DNA from 2 places in the Agrobacterium sp. NPDC090273 genome. Region 2 is predicted to be linked to the other one. Evidence: riboswitches for the same ligand, from Rfam matches in the RefSeq annotation. Region 2 holds a riboswitch; the other holds the start of a gene.
What was found. A riboswitch is a leader RNA that binds a small molecule or an ion and turns the genes downstream of it on or off. The one in region 2 is predicted to bind cobalamin.
Positions count from the first base shown of each region.

Region 1: another riboswitch for cobalamin. It lies ahead of nrdH (glutaredoxin-like protein NrdH); the one in region 2 lies ahead of ACIQT8_RS19665 (DUF1636 family protein).

Region 1 covers NZ_JBIVYN010000005.1:431,267-438,462, forward strand. The annotation lists gene recF (DNA replication/repair protein RecF) at 1-250, opposite strand, end outside; gene ACIQT8_RS16430 (alpha/beta hydrolase) at 407-1,513, shown strand; gene nrdF (class 1b ribonucleoside-diphosphate reductase subunit beta) at 1,603-2,589, opposite strand; gene nrdE (class 1b ribonucleoside-diphosphate reductase subunit alpha) at 2,605-4,794, opposite strand; gene nrdI (class Ib ribonucleoside-diphosphate reductase assembly flavoprotein NrdI) at 4,782-5,180, opposite strand; gene nrdH (glutaredoxin-like protein NrdH) at 5,190-5,411, opposite strand; cobalamin riboswitch at 5,661-5,884, opposite strand; gene ACIQT8_RS16455 (nucleoside triphosphate hydrolase) at 6,018-6,647, opposite strand; gene ACIQT8_RS16460 (ATP-binding cassette domain-containing protein) at 6,644-7,196, opposite strand, start outside.
Region 2 covers NZ_JBIVYN010000007.1:284,403-291,598, forward strand. The annotation lists gene cobN (cobaltochelatase subunit CobN) at 1-2,880, opposite strand, end outside; gene cobW (cobalamin biosynthesis protein CobW) at 2,883-3,920, opposite strand; gene ACIQT8_RS19665 (DUF1636 family protein) at 3,917-4,303, opposite strand; cobalamin riboswitch at 4,460-4,676, opposite strand; gene cobO (cob(I)yrinic acid a,c-diamide adenosyltransferase) at 4,808-5,425, shown strand; gene ACIQT8_RS19675 (cobyric acid synthase) at 5,429-6,886, shown strand; gene cbiB (adenosylcobinamide-phosphate synthase CbiB) at 6,873-7,196, opposite strand, start outside.

The DNA of each region.
Region 1 (7,196 bases), on a different contig from region 2:
CCATCCCCTCGACGTCAGCGAAGATCGAAAATCCGGATACTTCCGCGCCAACTCGCGTAACATCCGACAAGACTGCACGACGCAGTCCGCGACCGGGCGAGAGAAACGACACGGCTTCCAACAGGTTGGTCTTGCCTGAACCATTGTCGCCCGTCAGCACCACGTGACGCTCGTCGAGGCTAAGTGATGCCGCCGCATAATTGCGGAAGTCAGTCAGTTTCAGTCGTGTCAGAGAGACCTTGTTCGTCATGGTTACGGCCTAAAACGAACCTCGCGCGATAGCAAGATCGGAGGGCACTTCTCGTTGGCTGAAGGGTGGCGAAACAAAAGGAAATTATTCTGCGCTGGCAACTTTTCAAGCGGATGTTTATTTATGGCCAGTTCAATCTGACCGGTTACCTTGTTCATGCGCCTTGTTGTCTCGCTTATTCTCGCTCTCAGCCTCCTTTCCTCCTGCGCGGGACGACCGGGGGCGGATGTCCTGCAGGCGATCGATACGAAAGCAAACGGTGCGAAAACCCTGACCGCTTACGTGGCAAGCACACGCGATCAAAACGAAGCGGGTAAAGGCTTCGGTACAGGTCGCGCAACGGCACCGAACTATGCCCGCTTTGATATTTCCGTTCCGCCCACCCACAAAAAGGGAAAAATCGAGTGGGCAAGGGGCAAGCCAAATCCCAAAACGGATTTCGTCGTGACCCGCGCCAGCATGCTCAAGGAGCAGGAATTCAATACTGATATGGGACAGATCGCCAAGTCAGGAAAACAGATCGGTCTTTTCGTGCACGGCTACAATTACAGCTATCAGGAAGCCTTGTTCCGTGCAGCGCAAATGGCTGCCGATGCTGATATCAATGGCGTACCGCTGGTATTTTCCTGGCCATCGCAGGCAAATGTTACAGGCTATGTCGCCGACAAGGAATCGGCAACCTATTCCCGCGATGCGCTGGCAGGACTTATGACGGACCTCGCTCGCCAGTCACCCAAAGGAAAGATCGTCGTGTTCGGTCACAGCATGGGCGGTTGGCTGGTGATGGAGGCCTTGCGCCAGTTGCGTTTCGAAGGACGGAACGATGTCATTGCCAAACTTCAGGTCGTTCTGGCGGCTCCGGATATCGACGCAGACGTGTTTCGCAAACAGGTCCAGGTTGTCGGGCGCCTCAATCCACCCCTGACCGTATTGGTCTCCAAGGACGACCGGGCACTCAAGGCATCCTCCATACTCGGCGCCGACGTTACGCGTATCGGCGCCTTGGATGTCGAAGACCCGCAGGTTCAGGAAGCTGCACTCGAAGAGGGTGTGCAGTTTGTCGATATCTCCAATCTGGAAGCATCTGATCCGCTTAATCACGACCGCTACGCGGCGCTGGCGGCCCTACTCCCGCAATTGGAGGCCAACAGGCAGCAAAATGGCTCCGAAATCGGACGGGCGGGCGCTTTCGTTTTCGATGCCATTGGTGCGACAATCTCCAGCCCGTTCCATTTAGCGAGCAAGGTCGTAAACCCGCAATGATGCGGGCTCTTCTTGCAGCAACTCGATATTCAGTCGGGTAACGGGACAGCGGTTTTCGCGAATCCGTAGCATAAGTTCGGCTGGATTTTTCAGAAATCCCAGTCTTCGTCCTCCGTCGCGACGGCCTTTCCGATAACGTAAGACGACCCAGAACCGGAGAAGAAGTCGTGGTTTTCATCGGCGTTGGGTGAAAGCGCCGAGAGGATCGCCGGATTGACCTTGCACGCCTCGGCAGGAAACAGGGCTTCGTAACCCAGATTCATCAAGGCCTTATTGGCATTGTAGTGAAGGAACTTCTTCACATCCTCCGATAAGCCGACGCCATCATAAAGGTCTTCCGTGTACTTCGTTTCGTTGTCGTAGAGTTCCAGAAGCAGGTCGAAAGCAAAATCCTTGATCTCCTGCCGCTCAGCCTCACTCAGCCTTTCCACCGCGCGCTGGAATTTGTAGCCGATGTAGTAGCCATGAACAGCCTCATCGCGGATGATGAGGCGGATGAGATCGGCTGTGTTGGTGAGTTTGGCACGGCTTGACCAGAACATTGGCAGGTAGAAACCGGAGTAGAACAGGAAGCTCTCGAGAAAGACGCTCGCGACCTTCTTTTTCAACGGGTTGCCGCTGTCGTACTCCCGCATGATAAGTGCCGACTTGCGCTGCAGGAACTCATTTTCCTCAGACCAGCGGTAAGCATCGTCAACGTCGGGTGTCAGGCAAAGCGTCGAAAAGATCGAGGAATAGGAACGGGCATGGACGGCCTCCATAAATGAAATGTTGGAAAGCACCGCTTCCTCGTGTTGCGTGACCGCATCCTCCATCAGCCGAACGGCGCCAACACCGTTCTGAATGGTATCGAGCAGAGTGAGACCGGTGAAGACACGGATCGTCAGCTTTTGCTCTTCCGGTCGCAACGTTCCCCATGAGGGAATATCGTTGGACAGCGGCACCTTTTCCGGCAGCCAGAAATTTGACGTCAGACGGTTCCAGACCTCAAGGTCCTTGTCGTCCTCAATGCGGTTCCAGTTTATGGCACGCAAACGGGAAGCAGCCTTTGCGTTGGTCTTGATTTGGATATTCATGTTCGTCACCGGAAATCACAGGGTGCAGGAGACGCAACCCTGCACTTCCGTGCCGGTCAGCGCCATTTGGCGAAGGCGGATGTAGTAGATTGTCTTGATGCCCTTTTTCCAGGCATAGATCTGCGCCCGGTTAATGTCGCGGGTGGTCGCCGTATCGCGAAAAAACAGAGTCAGCGACAACCCCTGATCGACATGCTGCGTTGCTGCAGCATAGGTGTCGATGATCTTTTCAGGTCCGATCTCATAGGCATCCTGATAATAGTCGAGATTGTCATCTGAGAGATAGGCAGCCGGGTAATAAACACGGCCAATCTTGCCCTCTTTGCGAATCTCGATCTTTGAGACGATCGGGTGAATAGAAGAGGTCGAGTGGTTGATATAGGAAATGGAGCCGGTAGGCGGTACTGCCTGAAGGTTCTGGTTATAGAGGCCCGAACTCATCACCGCCTGCTTCAGCGCCAGCCAATCCTCCTGCGTCGGAATAGCAATGCCAGTCTTTTCGAACAGACCTGCCACTTTCTCGGTCGCCGGCTTCCATTCCGTTTGCGTGTATTTGTCGAAATAGTCGCCGGACGCATATTTTGAGTGTTCAAACCCCTTGAAGCTCTGGCCGCGCTCCACTGCCAACCGGTTCGAAGCACGAATGGCGTGATACGTGACCGTGTAGAAGTACATGTTGGTGAAATCGATGCCCTCTTCCGAACCGTAATAAATCCGTTCGCGGGCAAGATAGCCATGAAGGTTCATCTGTCCGAGGCCGATCGCATGGCTGTCGGCATTGCCCTTCGCAATAGAAGGGACGGATGTGATGTTGCTCATGTCAGAGACGGCGGTCAGCGCCCGGATCGATGTCTCTATAGTCTTGCCGAAATCACCCGAATCCATAGCAGCGGCAATATTCAACGAACCGAGATTGCACGAAATATCCTTGCCCAGATGATCATACGTCAAATCGGCATTGTAGGTGCTCGCGTCACTGACCTGCAAAATCTCCGAGCACAAGTTGCTCATGGTGATGCGCCCGGCAATCGGATTCGCCTTGTTCACCGTGTCTTCGAACATGATGTAGGGGTAGCCGCTTTCGAACTGGATTTCGGCAATCACCTGGAAGAAGTCGCGCGCCTTGATCTTCTTTTTCTTGATGCGACTGTCAGCTACCATCTCACAGTATTTTTCCGTGACCGAGATTTCGGTAAACGGCACACCATAGACACGCTCGATGTCATAAGGCGAAAAGAGGTACATATCTTCGTTGTTCTTGGCGAGTTCGAATGTGATGTCAGGTATGACCACGCCAAGTGAGAGGGTCTTGATACGGATCTTCTCGTCGGCGTTTTCGCGTTTTGTATCGAGGAACCGCATGATATCGGGGTGGTGGGCGTTCAGATAGACGGCCCCCGCTCCCTGCCGCGCGCCAAGCTGGTTCGCATAAGAGAATGAATCCTCCAGAAGCTTCATGACGGGAATAACGCCTGAAGACTGGTTCTCGATCTGCTTGATCGGGGCGCCTGCCTCGCGAAGGTTGGTAAGTGACAAAGCCACGCCGCCGCCGCGTTTCGACAATTGCAGCGCTGAATTGATGCCGCGCGCGATGGACTCCATATTGTCCTCGATGCGCAACAGGAAGCAGGAGACAAGTTCGCCACGCTGTTTTTTGCCGGCATTCAGAAAGGTTGGGGTCGCAGGCTGGAAGCGGCCCGAAATGATCTCATCGACCATATCGCGAGCCAGCGACTCGTTGCCACGGGCCAGCGCCAGCGCAACCATGCAAATGCGGTCCTCATAACGCTCGAGGTAACGTTTGCCGTCGAACGTCTTCAGTGTGTAGGAGGTGTAATATTTGAAGGCGCCAAGGAAGGTCGGGAAACGGAACTTCCTGGCATAGGCGTGGTCGAAAAGATCGCAGACGAAGTTGAACGAATACTGATCGAGCACCTCCTGCTCGTAATAGCCTTCCGTCACGAGATAATCGAGCTTCTCCCTGAGGTTATGGAAGAAGACGGTGTTCTGATTGACGTGCTGCAAAAAGTACTGTTTCGCAGCCTGCCGATCCTTGTCGAGCTGGATCTTGCCGTTCTCGTCGTAGAGATTGAGCATGGCATTCAGCGCGTGATAATCAAGCGCTGTATCCAGCGGTTTCGCGGTAACGGAAACTGGCTGTTTTGTGCTCTTGTCCCGAAGGACGTCAGAAGTCAGCGTGTCCAAAATCGTTCCAATCCATGAGTGACGTTGGCGACATCCTCCTCGGTCCCGAGAAGCTCGAAGCGGTAGAGAAAGGGAACCGCGCATTTGCGCGAGACGATCTCTCCAGCCGAGGCGAATGCCGCGCCAAAATTCGTGTTTCCCGCAGCAATGACGCCGCGAATGAGGTTTCGATTGGCTGGCTCGTTCAGAAACCGGATTACGGGTTTCGGAACAGCCCCTTTGGTCCCGCCTCCCCCATAGGTGGGGGTGACGAGGACATAGGGTTCCGACACGAGCAGGGTTTCGTCATCGGTTCCGATAGGTAGCCTGAGCGCCTGGCCACCCAGTTTCTGAACGAAGCGATGGGTGTTTTCGGATCGGCTGGAATAATAGACGATCAGTCCCATCGACCTCTCTCAGGAAATTGCGCTGATCATATCGGGGCGAAAACCGGCCCAATGGCGCTCGCCGGCAATGACGACCGGAACCTGCATGTAACCCAGCCCCCTGACGTGATCGAGGGCATCCGCATCCTCCGAAATATCGATGATTTCGTAGCTGACTCCGATGCGATCAAGCGCGCGATAGGTTGCTGTGCACTGAACGCAGGCGGGTTTGCTGTAAACGGTGACGGTCATGGTGTCCTCTTTCAAAGCTGCTCATACGCGCAGCCGAACGGTCCCGACGGCTCATTACCATCAGGCGGGTGGGTTCATTGATGAATTGGAGCGGCTATGCCGCGACGAACCAAAACCTACGCCGACGAGCGCAGGAAACTATAAAAATACGATGGCATGACTTCACCCCGAAGTTGATCTCTGCGGGATACAGGAAAACGGCGTGCGCAAGTCATTTGCGCCAACACCCTCCTTCCGGACACCCCGCCCGTGGACGTACACGCTCAAGGCAGGTCTCCTGGCTTGCGGGTCTAAACATCAGCTCCAACCTTCCCAGAGCGTAAACCCCAGTGGCACAATATGGAACGACGCTCACCGCTTACAGTTGCGGGGGCAGCCTCGGGATTGTTTCGCCGTCATGGCGTCTCGCACCGAATTCCCGTCTTAGCTCCCAATCCTTGCGAATCGAGAGAACCTTGAACACCACATATAGTATATCATGAATCTTTTCCGTCAACGGATAGACGTGCAAATCCCCGCCATGGTGGATCAAAAAGATTCACCCTATGGTTAGCAAATTCTTATAACGGCTATATTTCAGGCTGTTCCACCCTTATGGGAGTACAGTCACTCCCAGATATCGATGTGGATATCTGCAGGGCGTGAAGATCCGATCACCCGTCTTCCATTCGGAAGATCGTTTTCAAACAGCTTGGCTGCGATCTGGCTTTCGTTCAAACCGTAACCGATCCATCTGTTGCGAAGGCGCTCTTCGAGCACCGCCACGGACGGACCGACGAAAACGCTCATATCAAAACTGTCCGTCAGCCGTGTCCATGGCTCTTCATTGAGAAGCAGGTAATTACCTTCCGCCAAAATGAAACGGGTTTCCGGTGAGATGGCGCGCGCGGACGCGATGGCTATTTCCCTGGAGCGATCGAAAACGGGGACGAGAACTTCCTCGTCGTTTTTGCGAACGGCGGAAACAATATCCAGGAAGCCACGGACATCAAAGGTCTCCGGCGCACCTTTTCTTGCAAGAAGGCTGCGCTCTTCCAGGATACCATTGTCCATATGGAAGCCGTCCATCGGCAACACGGCAGCCATCTCGCCTTTCGCGATCAGAGCGCTGCACAAGGCCTCAGCCAATGTCGATTTGCCGGCCCCAGGGGGACCGGCAATAGCAACGATAAATCGGGGTTTGTCTCCGGCCCGTTGAAGGACCTCTTCAACGATCGTTTCAAGTTTCAATGTCATGCAGCCAGGGTTTCCCGCGGCGGCTCTTTGGCGCCAGTCATGAAGGCGACGGCATCAGACATCGAATACTCCTTCGGATTGATGACGCACAGGCGTCGGCCGAGGCGATGAATATGAATGCGATCAGCCACCTCGAAAACATGCGGCATATTATGTGAAATGAGCACGATCGGAAGCCCTCTGGAACGGACATCGAGTATCAGTTCCAGCACTCTGCGACTTTCCTTGACGCCGAGGGCGGCCGTCGGCTCATCGAGAATGACAACCTTCGAACCAAAAGCGGCTGCGCGCGCCACCGCAACCCCCTGCCGCTGACCACCAGACAGCGTTTCAACCGCCTGATTGATATTCTGGATCGTCATCAAACCAAGTTCGGACAGCTTGTCACGCGCGAATTTTTCCATGGCCGGGCGATCCAGCGCGCGAAACAAGCTTCCACGAATGCCTGACTTACGGATCTCGCGCCCGAGGAACATATTGTCGGCTATGGAAAGTGCGGGGGACAATGCAAGGTTTTGATAGACCGTTTCGATGCCAGCCTTGCGCGCC
Region 2 (7,196 bases):
GTCGGACGATCCGTCGAGCAGATCGCGTCCGGGGTCATCGCCTGTATGGACGAGCAACTCGGCCTTCTCGACCTGTGCGGCAAAGCCGGCATTTTCAGACATCTCGAGACCATCTGCGCCACCGAAGGCGTGGTTTGCGGCATCGAGATAGGTACGACCAAGTTCTTGTCGTTCCTCCCAGGCCCCATTTGCCAGCTTTTCTTCGATCCCCGCGCCATAGGTGCCGGGGGCAGATCCGAAAATACGTGCCGGGATAAACCCGAGCGTGGACGCTTCCTCTCCCAACGGATTGTCACCTTGGGCTTCCTCACGCCGCGCAATCGCCTTGGCCGCAGCATCGAGAAGCGCGATAAGCGCCGGAAACATATCGCGAAAAAGACCGGAAATGCGGAAGGTCACATCGACACGCGGCCGACCGAGCGCCGCAGGGGGCAAAACCTCGATACCGGTGACCCGACCAGTAGCTGGATCGTAAACCGGTCTCGCGCCCATCAGATGGAGTGCCTGCGCGACATCCTCACCGCCATTGCGCAACGATGCCGAGCCCCAAAGGTCGAAAACCAAGTGCTTTGGCCAGTCACCGTGGCTCTGGAGGTAATGCCGAAGCACTTCCTCTCCTGCCATGCGGCCCAATTCGAAAGCCGTTGGCGTCGGCATTGTCCGGGGATCGGCCGCATAGAGATTGCGCCCCGTGGGCAGGACGTCCAGACGTCCGCGCGCTGGCGCACCGGAAGGGCCCGGAGGAATGTGTAGACCATCCAGAGCTGCAAGCAGTGCCGTCTTTTCCGACGCGGCACTTTGTAGCCTCAAAGGATCAACATCACCCGCAGCACTGCGTCCGAAAACATGCTGGCCATCCTTGATGGCAAAATCCTTCAGGTCACAGAGAAAGGCGTCAATACGAGACAGGGCAGTGTCTGCGTCGTCTTGAGTACCGACGCCTGCGTCGGCCGCCAGACCTGTCTCACGTGCTTTCTCCACAATCAGTTTCGCCAATCGATCACGGCGGCGGCGATCCAGCCCGTCCGCCTGGGCATATTCATCCACAAGCTGTTCGAGTGCCGTCTGATCCGCCGAGAGGCCGGCATCAACAAGCACCGGCGGGATGTGACCGATGGTAACAGCGGCGATACGGCGTTTGGCGACCGCCGCCTCGCCGGGATTGGAAACGATAAACGGATAGATGACTGGCAAAGCCCCGGCAACGACCTCCGGAAAGCAGGCTCGCGACAGAGCAACCGTCTTGCCGGGAAGCCATTCCAGTGTGCCATGCGCGCCGACATGGACGACGGCGTGGGCATCGACTTCCCTTTGCATCCACGCACCGAATGCCGCCAGTGCATGACGCGGTGGCAGTGCAGGATCGTGATAATCCACGCGGCGATCTTCGTTACGGCCGCGATCAGGGGCGAGAGCCACCGTGACGGAACCAAACGTCGCGGCACGAAAGCGGAATGCCCCCGCGCGGACAGCATCGTCCTCCTCGGCAGGACCCCACGTCGCCTCCAGTGCATCACTCACCTCTGCCGGAAATGCAGCGCGAAAATCCGCGTAGGCAGAACAATCGATCTGCACATGCCCCTGTTCGACGCGATCGAGCAAGGCACGCGCCGTTTCTGGAATTTCCGAGACCGAATATCCCGCAGCATTCAGGTCGCGCAGCATTTCCAGAACGCTTTGTGGCACATCGAGCCCGACGGCATATCCGGTTCGTCCGGGTGCCGCACCTGGATAATCGGGCATCAGAACAACAATACGACGCTCCTGACGCGGTGTCTGTTTCAATCGCAGGAAGGCTGCAATGCGGTTCGTCACCTGCAGGATGCGGTCTGACTCAGGCACATTGATGAGGGCTGAGTTACCCTGCGTACCGGGCTGCTTGAATGAGATCACACCGGCAAGAATCCGGCCATCCAGCTCCGGGAGCACGACGTGCATGGCAAGATCGGAAGGGTTTAGGCCACGGCTATTGTCCGCCCAACCGTCACGCCGGGTTGTTGCCATGATGACCTGAAAGACCGGCAATCCCAATCGATCGAACAGGGTTTTTCCATGGTCATCGACCTGACTGGCAAACGCCGTAGCAGCAATAATGGCAGCCGGTTTCAAGCCGGGAAGCACACGCTCCAGAAAACCCGCCGCATCCGCATCCTTCAGACCGCTGACAAAGATTGGCAACGGCGCGAAACCCCGCGCCTTCAAGGATGCAAACAATGCGTCGATGGGCGCGACATCGGACGCCAGCAGCATTGAGCGATAAAACAGGATGGGCAGGACTGGAGCATTGACGCCAAAATCCTCCGTCGCCCGTTTTTCAGCAACGAAGCCCTCACCCGGCCGATAAAAGCCGGTCTTTGGCAGGGGAACAGGTTCAACTTGCGGCCAGTTGTAACCGCCTGAGAGCGCCGCCAATCCGCTGGCGAGACGCTCCATGTTCTCCGACCCTCCTTCGCGGAAGAAGGAGAGGATCGCAGCAAGTGTCGACTGGTCGATCGTTGAAGCCGCTTCCAGCTTTTCGTCGCGCTCGCTGCATTCGCCGGGCAGAAGCGCAAGCTTCACACCGCGCCGTCGCGCCATCTGCGCAAGCTGATCCACGCCATACCGCCAGCGATACGCACCACCCAGAATCCGGATAAGGATAAGCTTTGCGTGTTCTGCGGTCTTCTCGATCCAAAGATCGACCGACATGGGGTGGCGAAGCTCCGAAAGATTGGCGGTAACGAGAATAGGGCGTGCCTGATCCTCCCGCCATGCCCGTTCCAGACAAGCGAGATCGCTGGCCGAAAAGGACAAAACCACGACATCTGCCTGCGGCTGGTTGAGATCAACCGGCTCGATCAGGTCGTCCAGAGACGACGATGTCGTGGCAAGGATATGCATTGTCAGGCAGCCAGCATCTGTTCGATCTTCTCGCGGTTCAGGCCTTTTTCACCGATGACGACCAGTCGGCTGCGCCGCGTCTCACCGGGCGCCCACGGCCGGTCGTAGTAGTGATTGACGCGGCTTCCGACCGCCTGCACCTGAAGACGCATCGGCTTGGCCGAAACCTCGATGAAGCCTTTGATACGAAGGACGTTTTCCGCTGCAGCCGTTTCGGCGATGCGGACGGCGAGGGCTTCCGGATCGGTCACCGCAGGCAGGTCGATAACGAAACTGTCGAAATCGTCGTGATCGTGATCGTGTTCTTCATCGTGATGCGTATGACGGTTTTCGATATCCTCTTCAACCGCAAGGCCGAGGCCAATCAGCACGGCAGGATCAACGGCGCCGTTCGACGCGACGACGATCTTAGCAGCCTTCGGCAGATGTTCCGAGACGTGGGCTTTGGCCTTTTCAAGACCGGCAGCGTCAAGCAGATCGGCCTTGGTCATGACGATGAGATCGGCACAGGCAACCTGATCTTCGAAAACCTCTTCAACGGGATCATCGTGATCAAGCGCTTCATCGGCCTGCCGCTGTGCGGAAAGAGCCTCCATGTCGTGTGCGACCTGGCCTTCAGCCAGAGCTGCGCCGTCCACGACAGCAATAACGGCATCAACCGTGACACGGCTTTTGATCGCCGGCCACTGGAAAGCCTGAACAAGCGGCTTTGGCAGTGCCAGACCCGAAGTCTCGATCAGAATGTGCTCGACCTTCGGCTGGCGGCTGAGAATCTGCTCGATCGCTGGCTGGAAGTCATCGGCCACTGTGCAGCAGATGCAGCCATTGGCCAGTTCGACAATGTTTTCTTCCGGGCAGCTCTCGATACCGCAACCCTTGAGAATTTCGCCATCGATGCCGACATCACCGAATTCATTGACGATAATGGCAAGACGTTTCCCGTCGAGTTTTTCGAGAAGGCCACGCAGAAGCGTTGTTTTTCCGGCCCCCAGAAAACCGGTAACGATGGTGCAGGGAACGCGATCCAGAAGGGTGCTCATTTCATCTCCTCGGTAAAATCGAATGGGGGAATACGCGCGACCATGCCGCGCTTCAAACTATCTGGACGGCCGCGCCAGGGCATCAGCCCGTCCGGCGCAGTGGCCAGCAGGCGAGCGCCAACAAGCAAATCCTCGGCATTGTCGGGCGTCAGTCCGCCAAACACATAAGACCAGCCATCGGCGCCACGTAAAACAGCGCTCAGCCCACGCTTGCAATTGGCAAGACAATTGACGCTTCGCACCTCGATACCCGCGTTGTGCGCCTTTTCGGCTGCACGTTCCGCCAGGATGGAACCGGGACGGGGATCGAGATCTGGATCGCTGGCATCACGACAACTGCGGCACACAAACACGACCACGCCGGAAACGTCATCGTTTTCCAACCCATCTTTGGTGCATGAGGATGTGACTGCGATATCCAAACCGTTTTCGCTTTCCGCGCCTTAAAACTTTTCGGGGTGCGCATCTCGAAAACGGCACGCTTGCCAGGCAAGGCGGCTCGTTCGATTTCAGCGGCTGGCCGGAGCACCCCGCCCGGCAGACGTTTTTGCGTGAACGGCAGGTCTCCTGGCTCGCGGCTTGATCGATACCCGTTTGACACCGCCTTCCCGGACATGTTCGGTCCAGTGGCTTCACGGTGTGGGCTTACCGCTTACAGTTGCGGGGGCAGCCACGGATTGACCCAACGGGGCTTGAACCGTGTTCCCTCTTAGCTTTCCCCGTTGCCGGAAAAAGACCGTTTGCTCGATACACTTAGGCTGAACGCCTTTTGCGGTCAATGCCATGCTGTCCCTGCCAGCGGATTGCCGGGTGCGGCAAATTGGGTATAGTCGCCGCTTCCACGGCGAGGTGTTCACACGCGCTGCCGAAAAACAGGGACATGCATGATGAACCGCGAAATCAACGACGCCGAAGCCGAGCGACACCGGCAGAAGATGGTGAACCGTAAAGCGGTGCAGGATGCCGAAGTTGCTGAAAAGACGGTCGAAAAAGGTCTGCTGATGGTCAATACCGGCCCCGGCAAGGGTAAATCGACGGCGGCGTTCGGGCTCGCCTTGCGCATGCTCGGAAATGGCAGGCGTGTCGGCGTCGTGCAGTTCATCAAGGGCGCATGGTCGACCGGTGAGCAGCAAGCACTGAGCCTGTTTGGCGACAAGGTGGAGTGGCGAACCATGGGCGAAGGTTTCACATGGGACACGCAGGATCTGAAGCGCGATGTCGCCGCGGCAACCAAGGCATGGGAAGAGGCCAAGACCCTGATGGCCGATGAAAGCATCGGTCTTTTGATCCTGGATGAACTCAACATCGCACTGCGCTACGACTACCTGCCTCTGGAAGAGGTCATTGCAACGCTTGAGAAACGCCGGACTGATTTGCATGTCATCGTCACCGGCCGTAACGCCAAGCCAGCCCTGATCGAGGCCGCCGATATGGTCACGGAAATGAGCCTCGTCAAACATCACTTCAAGGCGGGCGTGAAGGCGCAGGCGGGAATCGAGTTCTGATCCATGACTGCACGCGCCCTTATGTTTCAGGGAACCGGCTCCGATGTCGGGAAATCGCTGATGGTGGCGGGGCTGGCACGTGCCTTCGTCAAGCGCGGCCTGAGCGTCATGCCCTTCAAGCCGCAGAACATGTCAAACAATGCGGCAGTTACGGCGGATGGCGGTGAAATCGGCCGTGCGCAGGCCCTGCAAGCGCGTGCCGCGGGCGTCGCGCTGTCGGTTCACATGAACCCCGTCCTGCTGAAACCGCAAAGCGAGACCGGGGCGCAGGTAATCGTGCAAGGGAAGATCGCCGGCAACGCAAAAGCCGCAGAATATCAGGGCCTCAAGGCGGGTTTGATGCCGAAGGTCCTGGAAAGTTTCGAGTTGCTGAAGCAAAAAGCCGATCTGGTTCTGGTGGAAGGTGCCGGCAGCGCTTCAGAAATCAATCTGCGTGCCAACGACATTGCAAATATGGGTTTTTCCCGTGCCGCCGATGTACCGGTCATCCTGATCGGCGACATTGACCGGGGTGGCGTCATCGCGAGCTTGGTCGGCACCAGTGCGGTGCTGGATGACGCCGATGCCGCGATGATAGAAGGCTTCATTGTCAACCGTTTTCGCGGCGATCCTTCATTGTTCGACGAAGGCATGCGGATCATCGCTGCCAAAACGGGATGGCAAACCGTCGGCCTTCTTCCGCATTTTCCCGACGCCGCTCGTCTGCCGGCGGAAGATGCGCTCGGCCTCTCCAATGTCCAGACCGCCAAAAACGGTGCAAAAATCCGCGTTGCGGTTCCGATCCTGCCGCATATTTCAAACTTCGACGATCTCGACCCCCTGGACATGGAGCCGGATGTCGAACTGGTCCGCATCCGGCCGGGCCAAGCAATTCCCGGCGACTGCGCGCTAGTCCTGCTCTGTGGGTCAAAATCCACCATCGCAGACCTGAACGCTCTGAAGACATCCGGGCTTGATATCGACATCAGGGCTCATCTGCGCCGTGGCGGCATGGTGCTTGGGCTGTGCGGTGGCTATCAGATGCTCGGCAAAATGGTCTCAGACCCTGACGGCATCGAAGGCCCTCCGGCCACGGTCGAGGGTCTTGGATTGCTTGATGTCGCAACGACCCTTACCGACGACAAGAGATTGGTGTCCGTGCAAGGGACCAGCTTCGATGGAACATCGTTCACCGGCTATGAAATGCATGTCGGACAAACATATGGAGCCGACTGCACACGGTCTTTTTCGAAAATCGGCAATCATACCGAAGGTGCAATCTCATCTGATGGACGGGTCTTCGGCACCTATATTCACGGTCTTTTTGCCGATGATGCACAAAGAAGTGTCTGGCTGCAGCGATTGGGAACGGAAAGTTCCCACTTGAACTACGAAGCCGACGTCGATGCGGTGCTCGACCGGCTGGCTGAGCACATGGAAACCCATCTCGATCTCGACGCATTGCTTGCTATAGCGCGATAGCAAGCGCAAGCACGCCAAACAGGCTGATCAACAGTCCATCCGCAATGCGAGCCAAAAGCAGAGCCTGGCGAATATCCGACGCTGTCAGATCACGTCTCCCGCCGTCGCCCATGAAGCGAGCCTCGATCATCTGCCCCCCATAGGAACGTGGCCCGGCAAGCGCAAAACCGAGCGCACCGGCAAGCGCGGCCTCCGGCCACCCGGCATTGGGAGAACGATGATGGCGAGCATCGCGGAAAACAGCACGGATCGCCTGGCGAGGCGAGGCACCTTTCACAAAAAATGCAGCCACGACAAACAGAAGGCCGCT